Regions from separate parts of the Vibrio ishigakensis genome, predicted to be linked through region 3. Evidence: predicted binding sites of a transcription regulator. Region 3 holds the regulator's gene; each other region holds the start of a gene.

The links. The regulator CRP, encoded in region 3, controls carbon source genes, mostly activating them, when cyclic AMP is high. The targets are predictions, from matches to a motif close to TGTGANNNNNNTCACA.
Positions count from the first base shown of each region.
Region 1: Pcarn_RS11465 (CTP synthase) is a predicted target of CRP. The motif match lies at 6,260-6,275, and genes of this name have one in related genera.
Region 2: mlc (sugar metabolism global transcriptional regulator Mlc) is a predicted target of CRP. The motif match lies at 1,959-1,974, and genes of this name have one in related genera.

Region 1 is NZ_AP024881.1:2,504,303-2,511,605, forward strand. Features, by position in the region: gene surE (5'/3'-nucleotidase SurE) at 1-312, opposite strand, end outside; gene truD (tRNA pseudouridine(13) synthase TruD) at 309-1,337, opposite strand; gene ispF (2-C-methyl-D-erythritol 2,4-cyclodiphosphate synthase) at 1,345-1,824, opposite strand; gene ispD (2-C-methyl-D-erythritol 4-phosphate cytidylyltransferase) at 1,821-2,516, opposite strand; gene ftsB (cell division protein FtsB) at 2,536-2,811, opposite strand; gene eno (phosphopyruvate hydratase) at 3,155-4,453, opposite strand; gene Pcarn_RS11465 (CTP synthase) at 4,538-6,175, opposite strand; gene mazG (nucleoside triphosphate pyrophosphohydrolase) at 6,322-7,119, opposite strand; gene relA (GTP diphosphokinase) at 7,170-7,303, opposite strand, start outside.
Region 2 is NZ_AP024881.1:2,009,342-2,016,644, forward strand. Features, by position in the region: gene Pcarn_RS09110 (hypothetical protein) at 1-675, shown strand, start outside; gene mlc (sugar metabolism global transcriptional regulator Mlc) at 672-1,886, opposite strand; gene Pcarn_RS09120 (patatin-like phospholipase family protein) at 2,011-3,162, opposite strand; gene cydH (cytochrome bd-I oxidase subunit CydH) at 3,172-3,261, opposite strand; gene Pcarn_RS09130 (porin family protein) at 3,420-4,013, shown strand; gene Pcarn_RS09135 (sodium-dependent transporter) at 4,493-5,962, shown strand; gene Pcarn_RS09140 (MetS family NSS transporter small subunit) at 5,964-6,059, shown strand; gene Pcarn_RS09145 (hypothetical protein) at 6,121-6,531, opposite strand; gene ptsG (PTS glucose transporter subunit IIBC) at 6,763-7,303, opposite strand, start outside.
Region 3 is NZ_AP024881.1:210,989-218,291, forward strand. Features, by position in the region: gene astD (succinylglutamate-semialdehyde dehydrogenase) at 1-1,421, shown strand, start outside; gene Pcarn_RS00985 (DUF1338 domain-containing protein) at 1,437-2,228, shown strand; gene crp (cAMP-activated global transcriptional regulator CRP) at 2,279-2,911, opposite strand; gene Pcarn_RS00995 (phosphoribulokinase) at 3,125-3,994, opposite strand; gene Pcarn_RS01000 (YheU family protein) at 4,018-4,239, opposite strand; gene Pcarn_RS01005 (hydrolase) at 4,214-5,236, opposite strand; gene Pcarn_RS01010 (TIGR02444 family protein) at 5,241-5,699, opposite strand; gene Pcarn_RS01015 (ABC transporter ATP-binding protein) at 5,696-7,303, opposite strand, start outside.

The DNA.
Region 1 (7,303 bases), 680 kb from region 3:
TGAATAAAGCACATCGTCGCCTAGGTTAGCACCGTGATTGATACCACTTAGCACTAAGTCTGGATAGTCATCTTTCATCAGTTCGTTTAAGGCGAAGTGGACGCAGTCGGTCGGGGTGCCTTGAACGGAAAATACGTTGGGTTTTATCTCGTTAACTCGAAGTGGGCTCTCAAGGGTCAAAGAGTTAGACGCACCGCTGCGGTTTCTGTCAGGAGCAACAACCACTATCTCCGCGATATCTTTTAGGGCATTTGCCAGTGTCTGAATACCCTCAGCATGAACCCCATCATCGTTACTTATTAAGATCTTCATGCTGATTTGTTCTCTTGATTATATTCGCGCTCGAATGGAATCTCTTCAATTACTTCTCTGAAGATAGAAGTCGCGAAGTTACCTGAAGAAAGCCAGAAACAGACCTTTACCTCATCTTGCTCAGCACTCCAGCTCAAATCTGTTGGATGCAAGCTTATCTCACGACGATCATGGCGCATGCGATTACCACGAATAAGTGCCATTAGGTCTGGTTCAGAATCCACCACCTCTTGCTCAAGAGCACGCGCTGCCACTTGAGTAGGCAACTCATTATCACCGGCAAGGGTTGCTGTAATCGCATCGAATTCCTGTTCAAAAGGCTGCGGCTTACCATTTAGCATAACTATGTCGCCTTCGATTGGCGTAGCAAAACAGCTTTGCTCAATACGGTTAGAGACAATCTGGTTGAAGATCCATGAGCGAGCGGCAGATAGGTATAGGCTGCGCTTATTTTGATTACGAGTTCGAACGTTCTCACGCCCCCAACGACCAGCCTCAGAAACATTATTACCATTGCGACCAAAACGCTGCTCACCGTAGTAATTTGGTACACCCAGCTCAGATACCTTCTGCAGGCGAGATTCTACCTCAGTGATATCGCTAACCTCGGTCAAGGTGATCTCAAAGAAATTACCTTGCAGGTCACCTGGGCGAAGCTTTTTGTTGTGACGACTAGATTCTAGGATTTCTACACTAGGGTGGAGCTTGGAAAACAAGCTCAAATCAGGCACATCGCCCTTTGGCAGATGAACACTGAGCCACTGCTCAGTAACCGCGTGGCGATCCTTCAGGCCAGCCCAGCTTACATCCTTAGACTTTACACCGAGGAACTTAGCAAGCTCATTGGCAACAAAACTGGTGTTCTCACCTGTTTTGCGAATTTTTAGCATCAGGTGTTCCCCTGAGCCTGTAAACTCAAAGCCTAGATCTTCCTTTACAATAAAATGCTCAGGTTCAACCTTAAGCTTGGCTTTGGCACTTGGCTTACCGTGCAGGTAAGCGAGATGGTTGAGAATATCGCTCATAAAACTCTTAGTTATTCTTTGTGATAAGGACTACGGCCTCGACCGCAATACCCTCTTTTCGACCAGTAAATCCGAGACGCTCGGTAGTGGTCGCTTTAACATTGATCTGGCTAAGCTCAGCATTGAGGTCTTCAGCAATCGCCTGACGCATAGATTCAATATGCGGCGCCATCTTTGGCGCTTGAGCCATAATGGTCACATCTAGGTTACCGAGTAGATACCCTTCTTCTAAAACCCTGCGATAAACATCTTTTAGAAGCTCACGACTGTTTGCGCCCTTCCACTTGTCGTCAGTGTCTGGGAAGTGATGACCAATATCACCGGCCGCTATTGCGCCCAACAGAGCATCACATACCGCATGAAGCGCCACATCACCGTCTGAGTGTGCTAGCAAGCCTTGCTCATAAGGGACGGCAACGCCACCTATAATAACCGGACCCTCGCCACCAAATTTATGTACGTCAAAGCCGTGTCCGATACGAATCATGCTTGCTCCTGTTGAGATAGATAAAATTTCATCAATGCAAAGTCCTCAGGTTGAGTGACCTTGATGTTGTCCGCACGGCCTTCCACTAGAGCCGGATATTCTCCGAGTAGCTCCATAGCCGAGGCCTCATCTGTGACTAGTTGATTTTGGTCCAGTGCCGAGCGCAATGCCAGACGTAAGGCCTCACAATCAAACATTTGTGGCGTCAGTGCGTGCCAAAGATTAGCGCGAGAAACAGTAGATTTGATGTTTGCAGCCTCATCTGAGCGCTTCATCGTATCCTTCACCTTACAGGCAAGAATAGCCCCCACAGAGTGTGCTTCTGCCTTCTCCATCAAGGCTGTCAGGTCATTCAACTGAAAGTTAGGTCTAGCTGCGTCATGCACCAGAACCTTGCCTTGATAGCTGTGTTGATTAAGGTGCTCGAGTGCGTTTAGCACGGTATCGCAGCGCTCTTTACCGCCAAGTACTTGAGTCACCTTAGGGTTATCCGACAAAGAGGTTTGAGAGAAGTAATCGTCAGATGCACTGATTGCGGCTATCACCTCATCAATCTGAGGATGAGCAAGCAAGCGCTCAACGGTATGTTCTAGGATGGTTTTGCCCAGTAGGGACAAGTATTGCTTGGGTTTATCTGCCTGCATACGACTGCCGATACCGGCTGCAGGAACTATAGCGATATACTTATTCAAATTAGGAACCGTTTTAGGGTTATTCGGAATCAATTATACGGTAGAAGGTTTCGCCCTTCTTCACCATACCAAGCTCGTTGCGAGCTCTTTCCTCGATAGCGTCCAAGCCTTGACGCAGGTCGTCTATCTCGGCAAACATCTCGTCATTACGCTTTTGCAATTCAGCGTTGACCGAGCTTTGCACCGCAATCTCATCTTGTACTTGTCTTAGTTCACTGATGCCGTTTTTACCAAACCACAAATCGGCCTGAAGCCAAACCAGCAACCCAAACAGTATGACGGAGAAAACACGCACTTGCCCAAATCCTTCTAGATGTAACTGCGCTATTTATAACACAATTCCGGTGGTATCAGTCAGAAAAACTTAGTTGCCGGAAAACAAATGGGGGAGATTGGAGGGTAAGAAGATCCTCGATAGGAGCACTCGAGGATGACGTTTGTTTCGATTGCTTTTAGCAACAAGCAAATAAAAAAGCGCCCCACCTAAGTGGAGCGCTCTAAAAAGCTTAGTGCTTATAATTCGAAGTAGTTGCTGTTGTAGCTAGGCGACAATTAGGTTTTTGCTCCTGAGCATAGGTAACTATGTAATGGAGAAAAACCTAAGCAGTCAACAACGCTACGGCTGCAAATACGAAGAATTATTGGCCTTTAACTTCTTTTAGACCGTTGTAAGGAGCACGCTCACCTAGAGCTTCCTCGATACGGATAAGTTGGTTGTACTTAGCAACACGGTCAGAACGGCTCATAGAACCAGTCTTGATTTGACCTGCAGCTGTACCTACCGCTAGGTCAGCGATAGTTGCATCTTCAGTTTCGCCAGAACGGTGAGAGATTACAGCTGTGTAACCTGCGTCTTTAGCCATCTTGATTGCAGCTAGAGTCTCAGTTAGAGAACCGATTTGGTTGAACTTGATTAGGATAGAGTTAGCTACGCCTTTCTCGATACCTTCAGCAAGGATCTTAGTGTTAGTAACGAATAGGTCGTCACCTACTAGTTGAAGCTTGTCACCTAGCAGTTCAGTTTGGTGCTTGAAGCCATCCCAGTCAGACTCGTCTAGACCGTCTTCGATAGAAACGATTGGGAATTGGTTAGCTAGCTCAGCTAGGTAGTGGTTGAACTCTTCAGAAGAGAAAGTCTTACCTTCGCCTTTCATGTTGTAGATGCCAGCTTCTTTGTCGAAGAACTCAGATGCTGCACAGTCCATAGCAAGAGTAACGTCTTTGCCTAGCTCGTAACCAGCAGCTGCAACAGCTTCTGCGATAACTTCTAGAGCTTCAGCGTTAGACTTAAGGTTAGGAGCGAAACCACCTTCGTCACCAACTGCAGTGCTGTAGCCTTTAGACTTAAGAACTTTAGCTAGGTTGTGGAATACTTCTGCACCGATACGTAGACCTTCTTTAAGAGTCTTAGCACCAACTGGTTGGATCATGAACTCTTGGATGTCAACGTTGTTATCAGCGTGCTCACCACCGTTGATGATGTTCATCATTGGTAGAGGCATAGAGAATTGACCAGCAGTGCCGTTTAGCTCAGCGATGTGCTCAAATAGTGGCATGCCTTTAGCAGCTGCAGCTGCTTTAGCGTTCGCTAGAGATACAGCTAGGATAGCGTTCGCACCGAACTTAGACTTGTTTTCAGTACCGTCTAGGTCGATCATCACTTGGTCGATAGTAGCTTGGTCTTTAGCATCTTTGCCAGTTAGAGCAGTAGCGATTTCGCCGTTTACAGCTTCAACAGCTTTAAGAACACCTTTACCTAGGAAACGAGCTTTGTCGCCGTCACGTAGCTCAAGAGCTTCACGAGAACCAGTAGATGCACCAGATGGAGCAGCTGCCATACCAACGAAACCGCCTTCTAGGTGTACTTCCGCTTCTACAGTTGGGTTACCACGAGAGTCGATGATTTCACGACCTAGAACTTTAACGATCTTAGACATTAATGTTTCCTCTTATTTTCCAAATTTAAATGTCAATATTTTAAAGGTGCCCTACGCGCTCTTTCAGACACCTAAATCCTTTACTTACTTGAGTTCGCCACGCTGGAATTCACCAGCTGCTTTTACGAAACCTGCGAACAGCGGGTGGCCATCGCGAGGAGTCGAAGTGAACTCTGGGTGGAACTGAGCCGCTACAAACCATGGGTGTGCAGGGTTCTCGATAACTTCCACCAGCTTTTTGTCCGCCGACAAGCCAGATACTTTCAGACCAGCTTTTTCGATCAGAGGACGCAAATTGTTGTTAACCTCGTAGCGGTGACGGTGACGCTCATGGATCTTCGCGCTACCGTATAGCTCATATGCTTTAGTCCCTTTCTCAAGGTGACATAGCTGAGAGCCAAGGCGCATTGTTCCACCTAGGTCAGACGTTTCGGTACGTTCTTCAACTTTACCTTCGCCGTCTACCCACTCGGTGATCAAGCCTACCACAGGGTTTTTGGTCTCTTTGTTAAATTCTGTTGAATGTGCACCCTCTAGACCAGCAACGTTACGAGCGTACTCAATAAGCGCTACCTGCATACCTAGACAGATACCAAGGTAAGGAAGTTTGTTCTCACGTGCATATTTCGCCGCAAGGATCTTACCTTCAACACCACGGTCACCGAAGCCACCTGGAACTAGGATAGCGTCTAGACCTGCTAGTGCTTCATCGCCTTTGCTCTCAACATCCTGAGAGTCTACGTATTTAATATTAACGTTTAGGCGGTTTTTCAAGCCTGCGTGCTTAAGTGCTTCGTTAACAGACTTATATGCATCTGGTAGTTCGATGTACTTACCAACCATACCGATAGTCACGTCACCAGTTGGGTTCGCTTCTTCGTAGATTACCTGTTCCCACTCAGATAGATCTGCTTCTGGTGCATTGATGCCAAAGCGAGTACATACAAGGTCATCCAAACCTTGAGACTTGATAAGTTGAGGGATCTTGTAGATAGAATCTACGTCCTTCATCGAGATAACTGCTTTCTCAGACACGTTACAGAACAGAGCAATCTTCTTACGCTCGTTCGCTGGGATCATGCGGTCGCTACGACATACTAGGATGTCAGGCTGGATACCGATAGAAAGAAGTTCTTTAACTGAGTGCTGGGTTGGCTTGGTCTTAACTTCACCCGCTGCCGCTAGGTAAGGAACTAGCGTTAGGTGCATGAACATAGCGCGCTCACGGCCTAGCTCAACTGCAAGCTGACGAATCGCTTCCATGAAAGGTAGAGATTCGATATCACCAACGGTACCACCAACCTCAACGATCGCTACATCGTGGCCTTCAGAGCCTTTGATTACGCGGTCTTTGATTGCGTTAGTGATATGTGGAATTACTTGGATAGTGGCACCTAGATAGTCACCACGACGCTCTGCTGCAAGAACGTCTGAATAAACACGACCTGCTGTAAAGTTGTTACGCTTGGTCATCTTGGTGCGAATGAATCGCTCATAGTGACCAAGGTCAAGGTCAGTTTCAGCGCCATCTTCCGTGACGAACACTTCACCATGCTGAGTCGGGCTCATAGTACCCGGGTCAACGTTGATGTAAGGGTCAAGCTTCATCATGGTCACTTTAAGACCACGAGCTTCAAGAATAGCTGCTAGCGATGCCGCTGCAATACCTTTACCTAGAGAGGATACAACCCCGCCAGTAACAAAAATGTAATTTGTCGTCATGTTTAACCTGAAATTGGTTGAATGAGGGAAATGGATTTCTTCTGGACGGGATGAAAATATACCAGAAGCCCCTTATCGCCACAACGTGAAACTTATCACACGCATTTGATTTATTTTTTGCTTCAAATCAATTCACAATCTTATCACTAATTCGACTCTTCGTTTTTTACCTGATTCCATAGGTTATCGAGGTAATCTAGATCACATTCTGCCAGTTCTCGCCCATTTTGCGCCACCTTCTGCTCCACACCACGAAAACGTCGTTCAAATTTCACATTGGCTTTGCTCAGCGCAGATTCAGGATTGCACCCTAGATGTCTGGCAAGATTAACCGTAGCAAAGAGTAGATCCCCCATCTCCTCTTCTACTTTTTCTTGCTTAACAGGCACAGCGAGCGCCTCGTCGACCACCTCTTGGACTTCCTCATGAACCTTGTCAACTACAGGGCCGAGGCTATCCCAATCAAAGCCAAACTTAGCACAGCGCTTCTGAATCTTGTCTGCTCGGCTAAGGGCCGGCAGAGACTTAGGTACAGAGTCTAGAATACTTTCTTCAACTTTGCCCATGCGCGCTTTTTCTTTGGCTTTTTCTCGCTCCCAGTTCTCAGAAACTTCTTGTTCTGATACAAACTCCTGCTCACTGAACACGTGTGGATGACGACGTACAAGTTTTTCGTTCACCTGCTCGACCACCTCTTGAAAATCGAATAGTCCTTCTTCCTTGGCGAGTTGTGAGTAGAAGATCACCTGAAACAACAAATCCCCCAACTCTTCCTTCAGGTTGCTCCAATCTTGGTTGTGAATGGCATCCACTACCTCATAGGTTTCTTCTATAGTGTGCGGCACAATAGTGTCGAAAGATTGCTTCAGATCCCACGGACAGCCGTCCTTCGGATCGCGCAATTTAGCCATGATATCTAGGAGTTGCTGGATTGGAGTAGACATATTCTTTCCTATAAAAATCAAGCCCCTGAGTTAGGGGCTTGTCGGTTTTTCTATTTTAGACGCTTCACTGAGATGACGTCTTTTATCTGTTCGATTCGCGACTGCAGTCGACTGCTGATATCTATGTTATTCACCTCGATATCCATGTCCATAATCGACATCTGACGTTTGTGGTCTATGCGGG
Region 2 (7,303 bases), 1.2 Mb from region 3:
ACCTTAGCTCATACTCATCTTTGTGTGTGCGATATTCCTCCCTCCCAATGCAATGAGCTTAAGCATCGTATCGTAGATACCATATCTGCGCTGTTATCTAATGCGGAGATGAGTAAAAGGCCAATGCTCAGGTTACTCAGGAAACAGGTTCGGATACTGCTAGGAAACTGGCCTGAAATGACGCCGAGTCGCAGTCAGATGAGCCATAGTAAGTCGATACGCGTCTGCCTGTATTTAATAGACGAAATGACCCTGAGTTGGCTCATCGAATCGGAAAAATATGACCTGAGCGAGCGCTATTCGGCCCAGTGGAATCATATTATCGATAGTCTAGACGCACTCACCCGCTTTCAAATCGCCTTTGCTGATTATCTGGACGACAACCCAAAGGCTTTAGATAGGGTGACACTAAAAGCTCGGCTGCTACAAAGAAAGCTCAACCAACTTGGACTCATTGCACCACTCACTGTGAGCGCGCCAAGTTCAGCTACCGCTATGCGTTGGTTAGATGAGGTAGTGGATTCGAATGGTGGTTTACAAAGGCTGACACAGCAAGAGGTGATGAACGAATGCGAGGCTTTATCGCTGGTGATCTTTAGGGTCTACGATCATATGCTGCTGGATGTGGGAGAGGAGCTATCACACCCTCTCCCTGAACTAAGCTCGCTACACTAGCCCTCAACAACACGCATCAAAAGCTCGCCATCATACAGAGCCTGCTTGATCAGCGCCGCACCTGGCATGGTGGCGTTCTTAATAAAGCGACATGACACTATCTCTAGATCTTGGCAATAGATAGGCAAGGCCTGCTGTTTCACACAGTTAAAAATCTCTGGAAGCAGGAGGTCTTTAGCAGCATTGATATCACCGCCGATGAGCACCTTCTCTGGGTTGAACATATTCACTACCAGCGCCACAGCTTTCCCCAGATTTTGACCTAGCTCTTTAATCACGGACAGTGCTAGCGGATCGCCCTGATTGGCAGCTTCACAGATGCCCACCACAGTGAGGCCTTCAACAGTCAGTGAGGTTTTTTCTCCTTGCTGAATAAGCCCACGCACTTGACGCACGATAGCGCGCGCACTGGCAACGGTTTCAAGACAACCAGTATTGCCACAGTGACATTGTTTACCGTTAGCATCTATCTGAATATGGCCAAGCTCACCCACGTTACCCAAGCGACCTTCCAGAAGCTTATCCTCTAGAATGATACCTGCGCCTAAACCGTTGTGAACCGAGATAAGCACTGAGTTCTTGTTTTGCTGAGAGTTACCAAACAGCTTTTCAGCCAATGCCCAAGCACGGGTGTCGTTGGCAATAAATACCGGAAGTCCGGTCTCTTTAAACACCGCAGGGCCAAGCTCTAGCCTTTCCACATCGTAATATGGCATCTGCAACACAACCCCACTCTCGGAGTGAACCAAGCCTGGCAAGGTTATAGCGATACTGGTAACACGCTCTAGGTGTGCAGATTGCTGTTCAAAGAAACGATGTATTTCTAGGATAAGGCGCTTGAGTACATCGTCTTGATGCAGCTCTTCTATCTCCACTTGGCTTTGGACAATAACGTCACCACCCAATTCGTGCAAAGCGATAGAGAGATAGCCTCGCGCTAGACGCATAGAGAGAAATTGCCAACCCGAATTGTTAGTCTGTAGCCCGACCGCTGGACGGCCTCGACTAGTCACCTCTTGCACTATGGTCTCGTGCACAAGGTGAGCGTCGATAAGCTCACGGGTGATTTTGGTGATACTCGCCGGTGCTAACGCACTGAGCTTTGACAAGTCGATTCGCGAAATAGGACCAAACTGATCAATCAGTTGGTAGACCCTTCCAGCATTCACTTGCTTGATATAATCGATGTGGCCTGGTTGTGACGTGTACATATAGCCTCCGGATACGCCTATGTGCTATTTTTTTACACCTCGAAACAAATGTGAAGCGTAGTCATACAAAGGCGTGAGCCTGCTCACTTATCGCGCAGTATTCTTTTTCGAAGGCAGACCCAGATCAAACTGGGTTGCACACTTTAACCAATTTCTTCGTGCTTTGGTATTCATCAATAAAGCGATAGCCAGAATTGAGACCTTGCTGGTAGTCAAACAGTAGATCATCAACACTGCTCATCAGGGTCGAACAGCGAAGTGGTTGCTCTGGGATAATCTGCATCACATAGCAATCAGACGGTGGTTTCGCGATAAAGTCTTGAGTCAGTGCGTAAGTCTGATAATGGATCATCAACATATCTGCCAAACCCGCTTCAAACTCGTTACCCAGCAAATGTGCCACTCGATAGACATTATCGGCCCCAAACAGCCAACGTCCACCGTTTAGCATATCCACGCCCGGGCTTTTCTGCTTAAGCTTGCTTTGCTCTATCCTCTCATCGAGAAACTCACCGAAACTCTTTCTTCCCTGTCCAAGTGCGTCGCGCCACAAGCCTTGCACCGCCTCCACTGGCCTTTTGTACCACTCTTCATCAACAGGTACCGGCATAGTCGGAGTATCTAACAGCGGATGCTCGGGTTTTTCAGTTCGTATCACTATGATACTTCTCGATTCTCGTCGCCACGCTTCCTGAACCGGCACTGAGGCCGACACCCCGCCATCGACATAATGCTCACCATTAATATTTACTGCGCGGGATACCAGATTTGGGATAGCACAACTGGCTCTTAGAACATCGATCCAATTATGCTCAAGCATAGGGAGATAGGCATCCTTAAACTCTTCAACACGAGTGCTTGCCGCATAGGCGGTGCGCCCGTAAAGCATCTCGCGCCCCATATCCACATCAAGCTTGTACGGCGCATGACATATCTTATCTAGCGCCCAGTCCAGACCGATATAGTGTTTTTGGCGAATGAAGCTAAACAGGTTGAAGAACTTGTCGTCCGTTGTCAGATCTAACAAGAATGCTTTACCCAACTCAGGTTGCCTGCATAGATAAGCGCAGAGGTTCATGGCCCCAGCAGAGGTACCAAAGAAGGTGTGGAACGGGTCGAAGTTAGAATAGAGAAAGGCGTCTAAAACGCCTGCAGTAAAGATGCCTCTCTGCCCACCTCCTTGTGCGACGAGTGCCGTCTTACCACCGAGGTAGTCAGAGAAAACATCAGGTTGATATAGCGCGCCGTTTCCCCAGATTAAGCCGCTGTTATTCATAGCTAGCCGTTAGCCAAACAGAGCCATCATGCCAAAACCGATTAGAACCGCGAAGGTGGTTGTTACTATGGCGAGCGCCATCTTCAGTTCAGTGTCCATATACCTCTCCTTAGTGAACAAAGAAACCTTGAATACCTTAAGGTTATATCTATTTTCTAGCACCGTTGTGACAATCGCTCAAGAGTTGTTAAAAAATCGTGCAGAATTATGTAGTTACTGTCACAATTGAACTAGGTATTCACTATGGATGGTGTGGCATGAATCGAAATCTCCTTGGCCTAGCAGTAGCTCTAGCCTCTTTCAGTTCCGGCGCGTACGCGGAAGTCTATATTACCCCTCTAGTTGGTTATGGAATGGGTGGCACCTTTGAGGATGCTGAAGGTAACGATGCAGATATAGATAATGCTCTGGCCTACGGCATTTCTATCGAGACCGATGTAGAGAAGGGACGTCTTGGTCTATTTTATTCTCAACAAGATTCCGACGTGACAATCAACGGCCTTAATCTTGACTCTACGGTACGTTATCTCCATTTCCAAAGCGCTGTATTTAGTGAATTTAGGGAAAACTGGGGGGCTTACTTTGGATTGAGCCTGGGGGGCACACAGATCGATATACAGCGCGTAGACGCTGAGTATAAATTCTCTGCTGGCGTGTATACCGGGCTTGAGTACAAGTTCACCGACAACTTTGCACTACAAGGGCAACTGCGCTACCTAGGCACACTGGTCGATAGTGATTCTATCTCTTATTGCGAAGGAGACAGCAGCAGCACCAGTTGCCAATTCTTCTTTAAGAGCGATTGGATGTCTCAGTTTCAAGCTAACCTCGGCTTAACCTTCAGCTTCTGATCTCGGGATACTCAACCGGACGCATAACTGAAAAATAACATTTCACTAACGGAGTCGCGTTTACCTAGACGTTTACTCCGTTAGCCCTATTTTGGGTGATCTGGCTCTCAAATTTAATTTCAGCAGTTAATATAACCAAGTTACTACACCAATACAGACAAAGCCTCCACCCAATGCGCACCTCGTAACCAAAAGTTAGCTTTATTAGCTATTCCTCGCAGTTATTTATTCTTGCCACTGTACGGATAAAGCGATACTCTCGCCCTGTCCAATGAGTGATTAATTCTATTTTTCTCACTCAACCTATAAATCTATTGAAACATACATCCATATAAAAACACTTTATTAGAGAATAAAACTATTCAATTCCGTTATTGACCAATTATTCTTTTCCATTTTTAGTTTTTGATAGCAAAAGTTACTAATACTTTTCAAATATGTGTATGGCTTCATATCGAACACAACGAGAAGGAGTTTACATGAAGCGAGAGCAGTGGGGTTCCCGAACCGGCTTCATCCTAGCAGCAGTTGGCTCGGCGATCGGCCTCGGCAACATCTGGCGTTTCCCGTATATGGCTTATGAGAACGGCGGTGGTGCATTCTTTATCCCTTACATTTTTGCCATGCTAACAGCCGGTATTCCATTCATGATTATGGAATTCAAGATCGGTCAGAAGTATCGCGGTTCTGCACCAGCAGCACTAAAATCTATCAACCCTAAATTTGAATGGTTAGGTTGGTTCCAAGTAGGTATCGCAGCTTGTATCGCTGTTTACTATGTTGCAGTTATCGGCTGGTCTATCTCTTACCTTGGCATGTCTTTCAACCAAGGTTGGGGTACAGATACCAACGCCTTCTTCTTTAGCCAATATCTAAACCTAGGTGACAACTCACCTTCTAACCTTGGCTCTATCCAATGGAAGATTGCCGGTACTATGCTGATCGCTTGGGCGATCACCTACTCGGCTATCGTGGGTGGTGTTAAAGCAGGTATCGAACGTGCCGCTAAGATCATGATGCCTATCCTGTTTATCATGGTTCTAATACTGATTGGTCGTACTATCTTCCTACCAGGTGCATTAGACGGTGTTAACTACCTGTTCCAACCAGACTTCAGCAAGATCATGGATCTTAAGGTATGGGCTGCCGCTTACGGTCAGATCTTCTTTACCCTAAGTATCGGTTTTGCCATTATGCTGGCGTACTCTAGCTATCTGCCAGAGAAATCAGACATCAATAACAACGCCTTCATGACGGTATTGATCAACTGTGGCTTCTCTATCCTTGCCGGCATCATGATCTTCGCCGTCCTTGGCTTTATGGCTCACGAGCAAAGCAAAGAGCTTACAGATGTTGTTTCAGCGGGTGTTGGCCTAGCCTTCGTTACCCTACCTGCAGCAATTAACGAGCTTCCAGCGCCATATATCCTTGGCCCACTATTGTTCTTGTCACTGACTATTGCAGGTCTTAGCTCGCACATCTCGATCATCGAAGCTGTTACCTCAGCTATTATCGATAAATTCAAGATTGCTCGTAAAAAAGCGGCAACACTAGTGTGTGGTATCGGTGCGTTAGTATCGCTGGCATTTGCTACCAATGGCGGTCTACTGCTTCTTGACCTCGTCGACTACTTCACTAACCAGATCGGCATCGTACTGGCATGCTTTATCGAGGTTATTCTTGTAGTAATGGTAGTGAAAGCCGCTAACATCCGTAACTACGTAAACAATGTGTCTGACTTTAAGATTGGTGGTTGGTATGACATCTGCTTGAAGTTTGTAAGCCCAGCTATACTAGCTATCACCCTGTTTAACACCCTTAAAACTACTGTGACTGACGGCTACGGCGGTTACGCGCAGTCTGATCTACTTACTCTAGGCTGGGGCCTGCTTGCTCTGCTTGTAGTAATTGGGGTACTAATCAACACATTTAGCAAGAAGGAGGCTTAATATGACTACAGGTGCAATCATTATGATGGTACTTGGCCTCGCCATCACTTGGGGCGGCGCAGCCATCTGTATCAGAAAAGCAATGAACAAGCAGTAAGCTTGATTCGCAGACACAAAAAAGCCGAAGTTGATACTTCGGCTTTTTTAATGGATTCAAACTAGAAGCGGTAAGTTACACCGATAGCAGCACCAAACTTAAGCTTAGACTTGTCATGGATCTGCCATTCTGGGCTTACTTGGCCGTAAGCATTCCAGTTCGATGCAAAGTTCCAGTCTAGACCTAGTGGCACACGCAGACCGAAATCATCGTCCCACTCATACCAGCCGCCTGCACCTACATACCAATCAAAAGGTACATCCTGATCAAAGCTACCTTTAACGATATGGTAATCAAAAGCCATACCATCGTTACCGATGGAAAGTGCAAAACGGTCATCAAACTTTGCTACTGCACTCAGGCCTTGGTCAAACGCCATACCTACTTTCACATCTGCAGCTTTGGCCGCACCTACATAGGTCGCCACGCCACCTAGCACTAGAGTCACTAGCGCTAACTTGCCGATATTCACTCCGTCTATCCCTTAAATATTCACAAACTGCGCTTATTCTACCCAAATATCGGTACATTTTGTCAGTCATTTGCAAGAAGATGTATTTTTTGAGAACCGGTACACCCTTGCTGGCTAGGGCTTCCATAACAAAAAGCTATGTATAGTATGAGTGTTTTGCGAAACCCTTTGTTTAGGCACAAAAAAAGAGGGCTTAAAGCCCTCTTTTTAAACAGTGGTTACTGAGAATGATTAGCCGTGGTTACGGATCCACTCATCCATTTCAGTTTTTAGGTTGTCAGACTTAGTACCGAAGATAGCCTGAACACCACCTGCTACAACTACTACGCCTGCTGCGCCTAGTTGCTTCAGTTTGTCTTGGTCAACTGCGTCTGTGTCAGCTACTGCTACACGTAGACGAGTGATACATGCGTCAAGACCAGTGATGTTACCTTTGCCGCCGAATGCTGCTACTAGTTCGCCACCCATTTCAGAGCTAGAAACTGTAGATGCTTCTTCAGATTCGTCTTCGCGACCTGGAGTCTTAAGGTCCATCGCCTTGATTACTGCGCGGAATACTACGTAGTAGATAGCTGCGTAAACAAGACCAGTAACAACCATGATGCCTAGCTTCTGAGCGTTACCAGACAGAACGATGAAGTCGATTAGACCGTGTGAGAATGAAGTACCGTGTACGAAACCGATAGTGTTCGCTACGAAGTATGCAGAACCAGCTAGTAGAGCGTGGATTGCGTATAGTACTGGTGCAACGAATAGGAACGAGAATTCGATA
Region 3 (7,303 bases):
AAGGCGCCGATATCCAGTCTCAGTCTCCGTATAACAGCCAAACTATCTGGCAAGGACACAGCGCAACTGAAGGTCAAGTAGAGCTAGCGGTAATGGCCGCACGCACTGGCTTTCTTAGTTGGAAAAAGAAGAGCTTTGCAGAGCGCGAACAGATAGTATTGCGCTTTGCAGATCTAGTAAAAGAAAACGCTGAGCTGATCGCTGAGACCATTTCTAAAGAGACGGGTAAACCTATCTGGGAAACTCGCACAGAAGCCGCTGCAATGGCGGGCAAGATAGGTCTATCCATCAAGTCTTATCACGAAAGAACCGGTACTAAACACAAGCAGGTAGGTGCCAACGATGTGACCTTACAACATCGCCCGCTGGGTGTGCTAGCTGTGTTTGGCCCATATAACTTTCCAGTACACCTTCCAAATGGACACATAGTTCCTGCACTTCTTGCTGGCAACACTGTGGTGTTTAAGCCATCTGATCTGACTCCGCTTTGTGGTGAGCTTGCAGTCAAACTATGGCAAGAAGCAGGCCTTCCATCGGGTGTGGTCAACCTAGTGCAAGGTGGTAAAGAAACGGGTATCGCACTAGCGAGTTCAAATAAGATCGATGGCCTATTGTTTACCGGTAGCGCTAATACCGGTCATATCCTGCATCGTCAGTTTGCGGGTCAGCCAGAGAAGATGTTGGCGCTAGAGATGGGGGGCAACAACCCGCTTATCGTCTCTGAAGAATATGGCGACTTAGATGCAGCTGTGTACACCATTATCCAGTCGGCGTTTATCAGTGCCGGTCAGCGTTGTACCTGTGCGCGTCGTCTTTACGTGCCGCAGGGTGAGGCCGGTGATGCTTTGGTCGCTCGTCTAGTAGAGGTGACTAAGCAGCTTAAGATGGACCAGCCGTTTGCAGACGACCAACCTTTCATGGGCACGCTCATCTCCCGCACTGCAGCGCAGCAGATCGTTGCTGCGGCAGAAGAGTTGGTAGGTAAGGGCGCAGAGTACCTTCTCAAAGGTGAGCTTGGTGAGAGTGCTTTCTTGTCTCCGACTATCCTTGAAGCTTCTGCTATCGATACCCTACCGGATGAAGAGTACTTCGGTCCACTGCTGCAGGTTGTGCGCTATTCTGGCTTTGAGAAGGCGATTGAGCTGGCTAACGACACTCAATATGGTTTATCGGCTGGGCTAATCTCGACGCGCGATGCTGAGTGGGAACAGTTCTCTGATGAGATCCGTGCCGGAATCGTGAACCGCAATCGCCCGATTACCGGAGCTAGCGGTGATGCACCATTTGGCGGCCCGGGTGCTTCTGGCAACCTAAGACCGAGCGCGTTTTACGCGGCGGATTATTGCGCGTATCCAATGGCATCTATCCACGGTGCTGAGCCATTATTGCCTGAGTCTCTATCACCGGGCATCACCATGTAATTTCAAGGAGGGAATATGGGAGCTGAACAACTGTTCGAGCAACTTTGGGGTGATTTTTGCGAGCGTCTGTGCCCGTCATCACACACGATTCATGAGTTGCTAAAGCAAGACCAAGCTTTGATTAACGACCACATCGCGTTGCGCACCTTTGGTGTCGACCCTGTGTCATTGCCGACTCTAGCCAAGCCTTTTATTGAGCTTGGTTACGAGAAAGGTGGCGACTATGTGTTCGAGAGTAAAAAGCTGATTGCAGAGCATTATCAGCACCCTGACCCTAAAATGCCAAAGGTGTTTATCAGCCAGCTTCAACTGCACCTGTGCTCGAATGAGTTGCGTAATGTTGTGCTTAAGCTGGTAGACCAAATCGATGCAGACAAGCTATCTGGCTCCGATTTCTTACATCAAGGTCGCTTGTGGGACCTTAGCTATGGTGAATATCAGATCCTAGCCAGCGAGAGTGAGTATGCAGCTTGGGTTGCGGCGCATGGCTATGGAGCGAATCATTTTACGGTAAGCGTGAATCAGTTGGCTGAGTATGAGGAAGTGGCTGAGGTGAACGGCTTTTTGAAGCAAAAAGGCTTTGCCATTAACAGCTCGGGTGGAGAAGTAAAAGGCTCTCCTAAGGTGTTATTAGAGCAGTCATCGACTATGGCGGACAAAGTGGACGTAGCATTCTCTGATGCTGTGCACTCTATCCCTGGTGGGTTCTACGAGTTTGCCAAGCGTTATCAAGATAACCAAGGCGAGCTCTACCATGGCTTTGTGGCCGCCTCGGCAGACAAGATATTCGAGAGCACCAACAATTAGGCATAAAAAAACCGCTACTAAGTAGCGGTTTTTTTGAATCTGAATTCGGCTTAGCGAGTACCATATACCACGATAGTCTTACCGTGAGCTGAGATAAGGTTCTGCTCTTCTAGCATCTTCAAGATACGACCTACTGTCTCACGAGAACAACCAACGATTTGGCCGATTTCTTGACGAGTGATCTTGATTTGCATGCCATCTGGGTGCGTCATAGCGTCAGGTTGTTTTGCAAGATTCAGTAGAGTCTGTGCGATACGACCAGTAACGTCTAGGAACGCCAAGTCACCAACTTTTTGGCTAGTTACTTGTAGGCGTTTCGCCATTTGTGAAGACAGACGCATTAGGATGTCTGGGTTCACTTGGATTAGCTGACGGAACTTCTTGAATGAGATCTCTGCAACTTCACAAGGTGATTTTGCACGAACCCAAGCTGTACGCTCTTGGTCTTCTTCAAAAAGACCTAGCTCACCGATGAAGTCGCCTTGGTTAAGGTAAGAAAGAATCATTTCTTTACCTTCTTCGTCCTTAATTAGAACGGCAACAGAGCCTTTGACGATGTAATACAAAGTTTCCGCTTTTTCACCAGCGTGGATCAGCGTACTTTTAGAAGGGTATTTGTGGATATGACAGTGGGACAAAAACCATTCTAATGTTGGATCCGTTTGAGGTTTACCTAAAACCATATTCTTATCTTCCTCTCTTTAGCGAGCATATTTGTATTGTTGCCTATGAGTGTTCAAGGCTTGTAGTTGCTGCTACTACTTTTATTTTGTACTACGAATAGTATCCTTTTTTTTGCCACATTTCTTGATTTTGATCGGTCAGAATTGCCGAAAATGTAAACAAAATTGTGGCTTTTATCACAGTCTCGGACAAGAGTGTGTGCTGTGTATCGTTTAGCCTATCTTTCCGGTTTCTAAAAGCTGTTGCAGGATAGGTCTGATAATCAGCTCCATCGCAAAGCTCATCTTGCCTCCCGGCACAACTAAGGTGTTGTGGCGAGACATAAAAGAGCCATCAATCATAGCCAGCAGATATGGGAAATCGACATTTTTAAATCCGCGCATTCGAATCACCACAAAACTCTCATCTAGGCTTGGGATACCTTTCGCATTTAGCGGGTTTGAGGTGTCTACGGTCGGAACGCGTTGAAAGTTGATATGTGTACGTGAAAATTGCGGGGTGATGTAATTCAGATAGTCGTCCATTGAGCGAACGATAGAGTCGGTAACCGCCTCTCGAGAATGACCACGATCGCGAGTATCACGAACGAATTTTTGTATCCACTCCAAGTTTACGATAGGCACCATGCCGATCAGAAGGTCCACATGCTTGGCCACATGACAGTTGTGGTCCACTACCGCGCCATGCAGGCCCTCATAGAAAAGCAGGTCGCTGTTCTCAGGCAGTTCTTGCCACGGAGTAAAGGTACCCGGCATCTGATTATAGGGAACTGCTTCATCGAAGGTGTGCAGATAACGGCGTACCTTACCTTCGCCTTTCTCACCGTACTCTTTAAAAAATTCTTCTAGGGCTGGGAAGTCGTTAGCCTCAGGGCCAAAGTAGCTGATGTGTTTACCTTGCTCTTTGGCTTTGCGAATAGCGACATCCATCTCGGGGCGAGTAAAGCGATGAAAGCTATCGCCTTCTACCCACGCAGCCTGAACCTTCATCATGTTGAACATCTTGCGAAAGGTTTCTGAGGTGGTGGTAGTGCCTGCTCCAGAAGAACCGGTTACCGCTATGATGGGATGCTTGGCTGACATGACGTTCCTTGTCGAATGTGAGTTTATAGTAGTTGTGAGTTTTGGCTTACTTTGATGTCTATTGTCTCATGCAATTCTGAATAGACGATGACAGCTTGTCCGTTTTTTAGCTGCATAAGCACCTGATCGACTTTGTCTTGTAGGCTTGCCTCGACACTTCCATAGTCTGTGCCTTCACGAAGCACGAATTCTTTGACTAGGTTTTCTAGGGTCTCAGGGCTAATTTCTTGCCAGGGTACGATCATGATTTACATCTTGGTAATAAATTGAAGATACAAATTTATCATAAAAAGCGGGAACCACCATCTCCAACCAGAATTTTGGTGACGAAGGAGTGCCCTGAATAAAGCCAACATGCCCGCCTTTTGGCATTAGGTGGTAGGTGATGTTGTCTGCCAGCTTGAAATTTGGGATGACCTCATCGGTCATAAAGGGGTCATCCTTGGCGTGGATCAGATTTATTGGAATAGAGGTCTGATTTAATTTAGGAAGGCCCGAACATTTTTGATAGTAGTCACGCGCATTCAAGAAACCATGCAAGGGAGCCGTAATCGCATCATCAAACTGATGAAGGAAGCGCATATTCTGTATGGTCTCTCTATCGATCCCAAGTTTGTCTTCCAACAGGTGAAGTTTTTGTAGGGCCGACTGCTTTAGCGAGCCCAATAGGTAACTGTTATAAAGCTTTGAAAAGCCACGCTCGATACGTTTGGAGCAGGCGGCTAAATCCAGTGGTGCCGAGATGATGGTCGCTTCATTCAGTAGAGGTTGGTCGGCGTACTTGGCTAAGTAGTTCACCAGCATGTTACCGCCAAGGGAGATGCCTACTGCTACTTTGGGATTGTATGGGAAGCGTTGGTGCAGGTGCTCTAAGAAAAGGCGCGCGTCTTCGGTTTCTCCCGAGTGGTAGGCTCTGGCCTGCTTGTTTGGTTTACCGCTACAACCGCGAAAGTGCATCATCACCGATAGCCAACCTCTTTGCGCAAAGGCTTGCATCAGACCATTAGCGTAAGGGCTGTTGAAACTTCCTTCTAGTCCATGAAAAAGCACAAAAATAGGTTTGCGATAGGCTTGAAGTTGATTCCAGTCTTCGCTCCAGGCGAGATCTAAAAAGTCACTGTCTGGGGTTTGGATGCACTCCCACATGGGAGTAAATAATGGCGCCTTGCGCACAAACCTAGGCAGCAGGGTCTGCAGGTGAGGGTTGGTCATGCTCCAATGTGGCTTGAATAGGGTATCCATACTTTTAATGCTTACTAAAGATAAAGGCTATGTGTTCCGCTCCCAGTTGATGGCAGTAGTCATCGGTTAAATGTGGCACCTCTACCTTATCTAACTGCAACTGATGGATGGCATCGACAATATCGGCTTGTTGCTGGCGCTCTAGGTGGAGTTCGAATTGCAGAGACTCACGATATAGGGTGTCAGGTAGGTGCTGCTTTGTTTTACGTCGCAGTTCGCGAAACTGGTGCAAAAGTGGCTCGGTGCGTCCAAGGCTTTGGAGCATTCGCGGCCACTCTTGGTTTGGAAAAGATAGCTGATGTTGATCGAGCCAACGAAGGGCAAGCAGTAGATTTACGTTGCCGTGAAATTGATTCTGTAGGGTAAGGCACGCCTCTTTGATTTCCCGCTCGGAGTAGTACTGTAGGCTAAATTGCCACAGGCTATCGATGGTCAAATTGCTATTGGGCGTGCTTTCCGTCATAGATTCAATTCTGCGTCCAGTTCAGCCTGCATACTCTCTAGGGTCTCTTGGTCACTCATCCATTCCATTTCGACCTCTTCGAGCTCCGCTTTGGCTTCGGCTTGTTGGCTTAAGACCTGAGTAAGTTTAGCCTTATTTTTCGCCTGATACATTTCTGTATCGCTAAGTTGCTCTTCAAAACCTTCTAAAGCTTGGTTGAGCTTATCCATATGGGTTTCGAGTTTAGTGATGTTCTTTCGTATCGGTGCGGTTAGCTTGCGAAACTCGGCCTGCTTACGCTTGAGGTCTTTTTTAGCCGCTGCTGAATTCTCTGTGCTTTTTGGATCAGCATTAGATTCGGCTTTTTTCTGTTGCTTTTGTTGCTCGGTCAGCCATTTGTAGTAATCCACAAGGTCGCCGTCGAAGGGCTCTACCATTTGATCGTGTACGAGATACAAATCATCTGTTGTCGCTTTCAATAGATACCTATCGTGACTGACGATTACCATAGCACCCTCGAAGGTTTGAAGGGCAAGGGTAAGTGCTTGACGCATATCCAGATCTAGGTGGTTGGTGGGTTCATCCAGAAGCAATAGGTTAGGTTTTTGCCAAACTAGCAAAGCTAGCACTAGGCGAGCCTTCTCACCCCCGGAGAATGGAGCAACCTTATCTAGAGCCTTATCTCCTTGGAAACCGAAACTACCTAGGTAATCACGCAACTGTTGTTCAGTATGCTTGGGCGCTATCTGCATCATGTGTTGCAGTGGTGTTTCCTCTGGATGGAGGGTCTCTAGTTGATGCTGAGCAAAGTAACCAATCTTCACACCTTGTGAGTAGGTACACTCACCGGCTTGCGGTTGCAACTCTCCGGAGAGCAATTTGATCAGAGTAGACTTACCCGCACCGTTGCGACCTAAAAGACCGATTCGACTGCCAGGAACTAGGTTTAGCTTGATCTGATCGAGAACGCGCTTGTCACCATAACCAGCACTGACTTGATCCATCATTACGATAGGGTTAGGCAGTGCATCTGGCTCTCTAAACTCGAAGCTAAATGGGTTATCAAACTGAGCGGGTAGTACCTTCTCCATGCGCTCGAGCGCCTTAATTCGGCTTTGTGCCTGCCTTGCTTTAGAGGCCTTGTAGCGGAAGCGGTCGATATAGCTTTGCATATGCGACATCTGCTTTTGCTGCTTCTGGTACATAGCCTGTTGCAACACTAGCTTCTCGGCACGCTGCTTCTCGAACGAAGAATAGTTGCCCGTATACTCGTTTAGGGTCTGGTTCTCGATATGAATGATTCGGTTGACCACAGGATCAAGGAAATCACGGTCGTGGGAGATAACTACGAGCGTGCCGCGGTAGCTCTGAAGCCAGCGCTCTAGCCACATTACCGCATCCAGATCTAAGTGGTTTGTTGGTTCATCCAGTAGTAGTAGGTCAGAGCGACACAATAGCGCTTGGGCTAGGTTGAGGCGCATACGCCAGCCACCAGAAAACTGGGTTAGGCTCCAATCCATTTGCGGTTGAGAAAAGCCCAGGCCATCGAGAAGCTCAGCGGCACGAGCACGGATAGAGTATCCACCTATGGTCTCAATCTTGCCATGCAGTTCTGCTACTTTAGT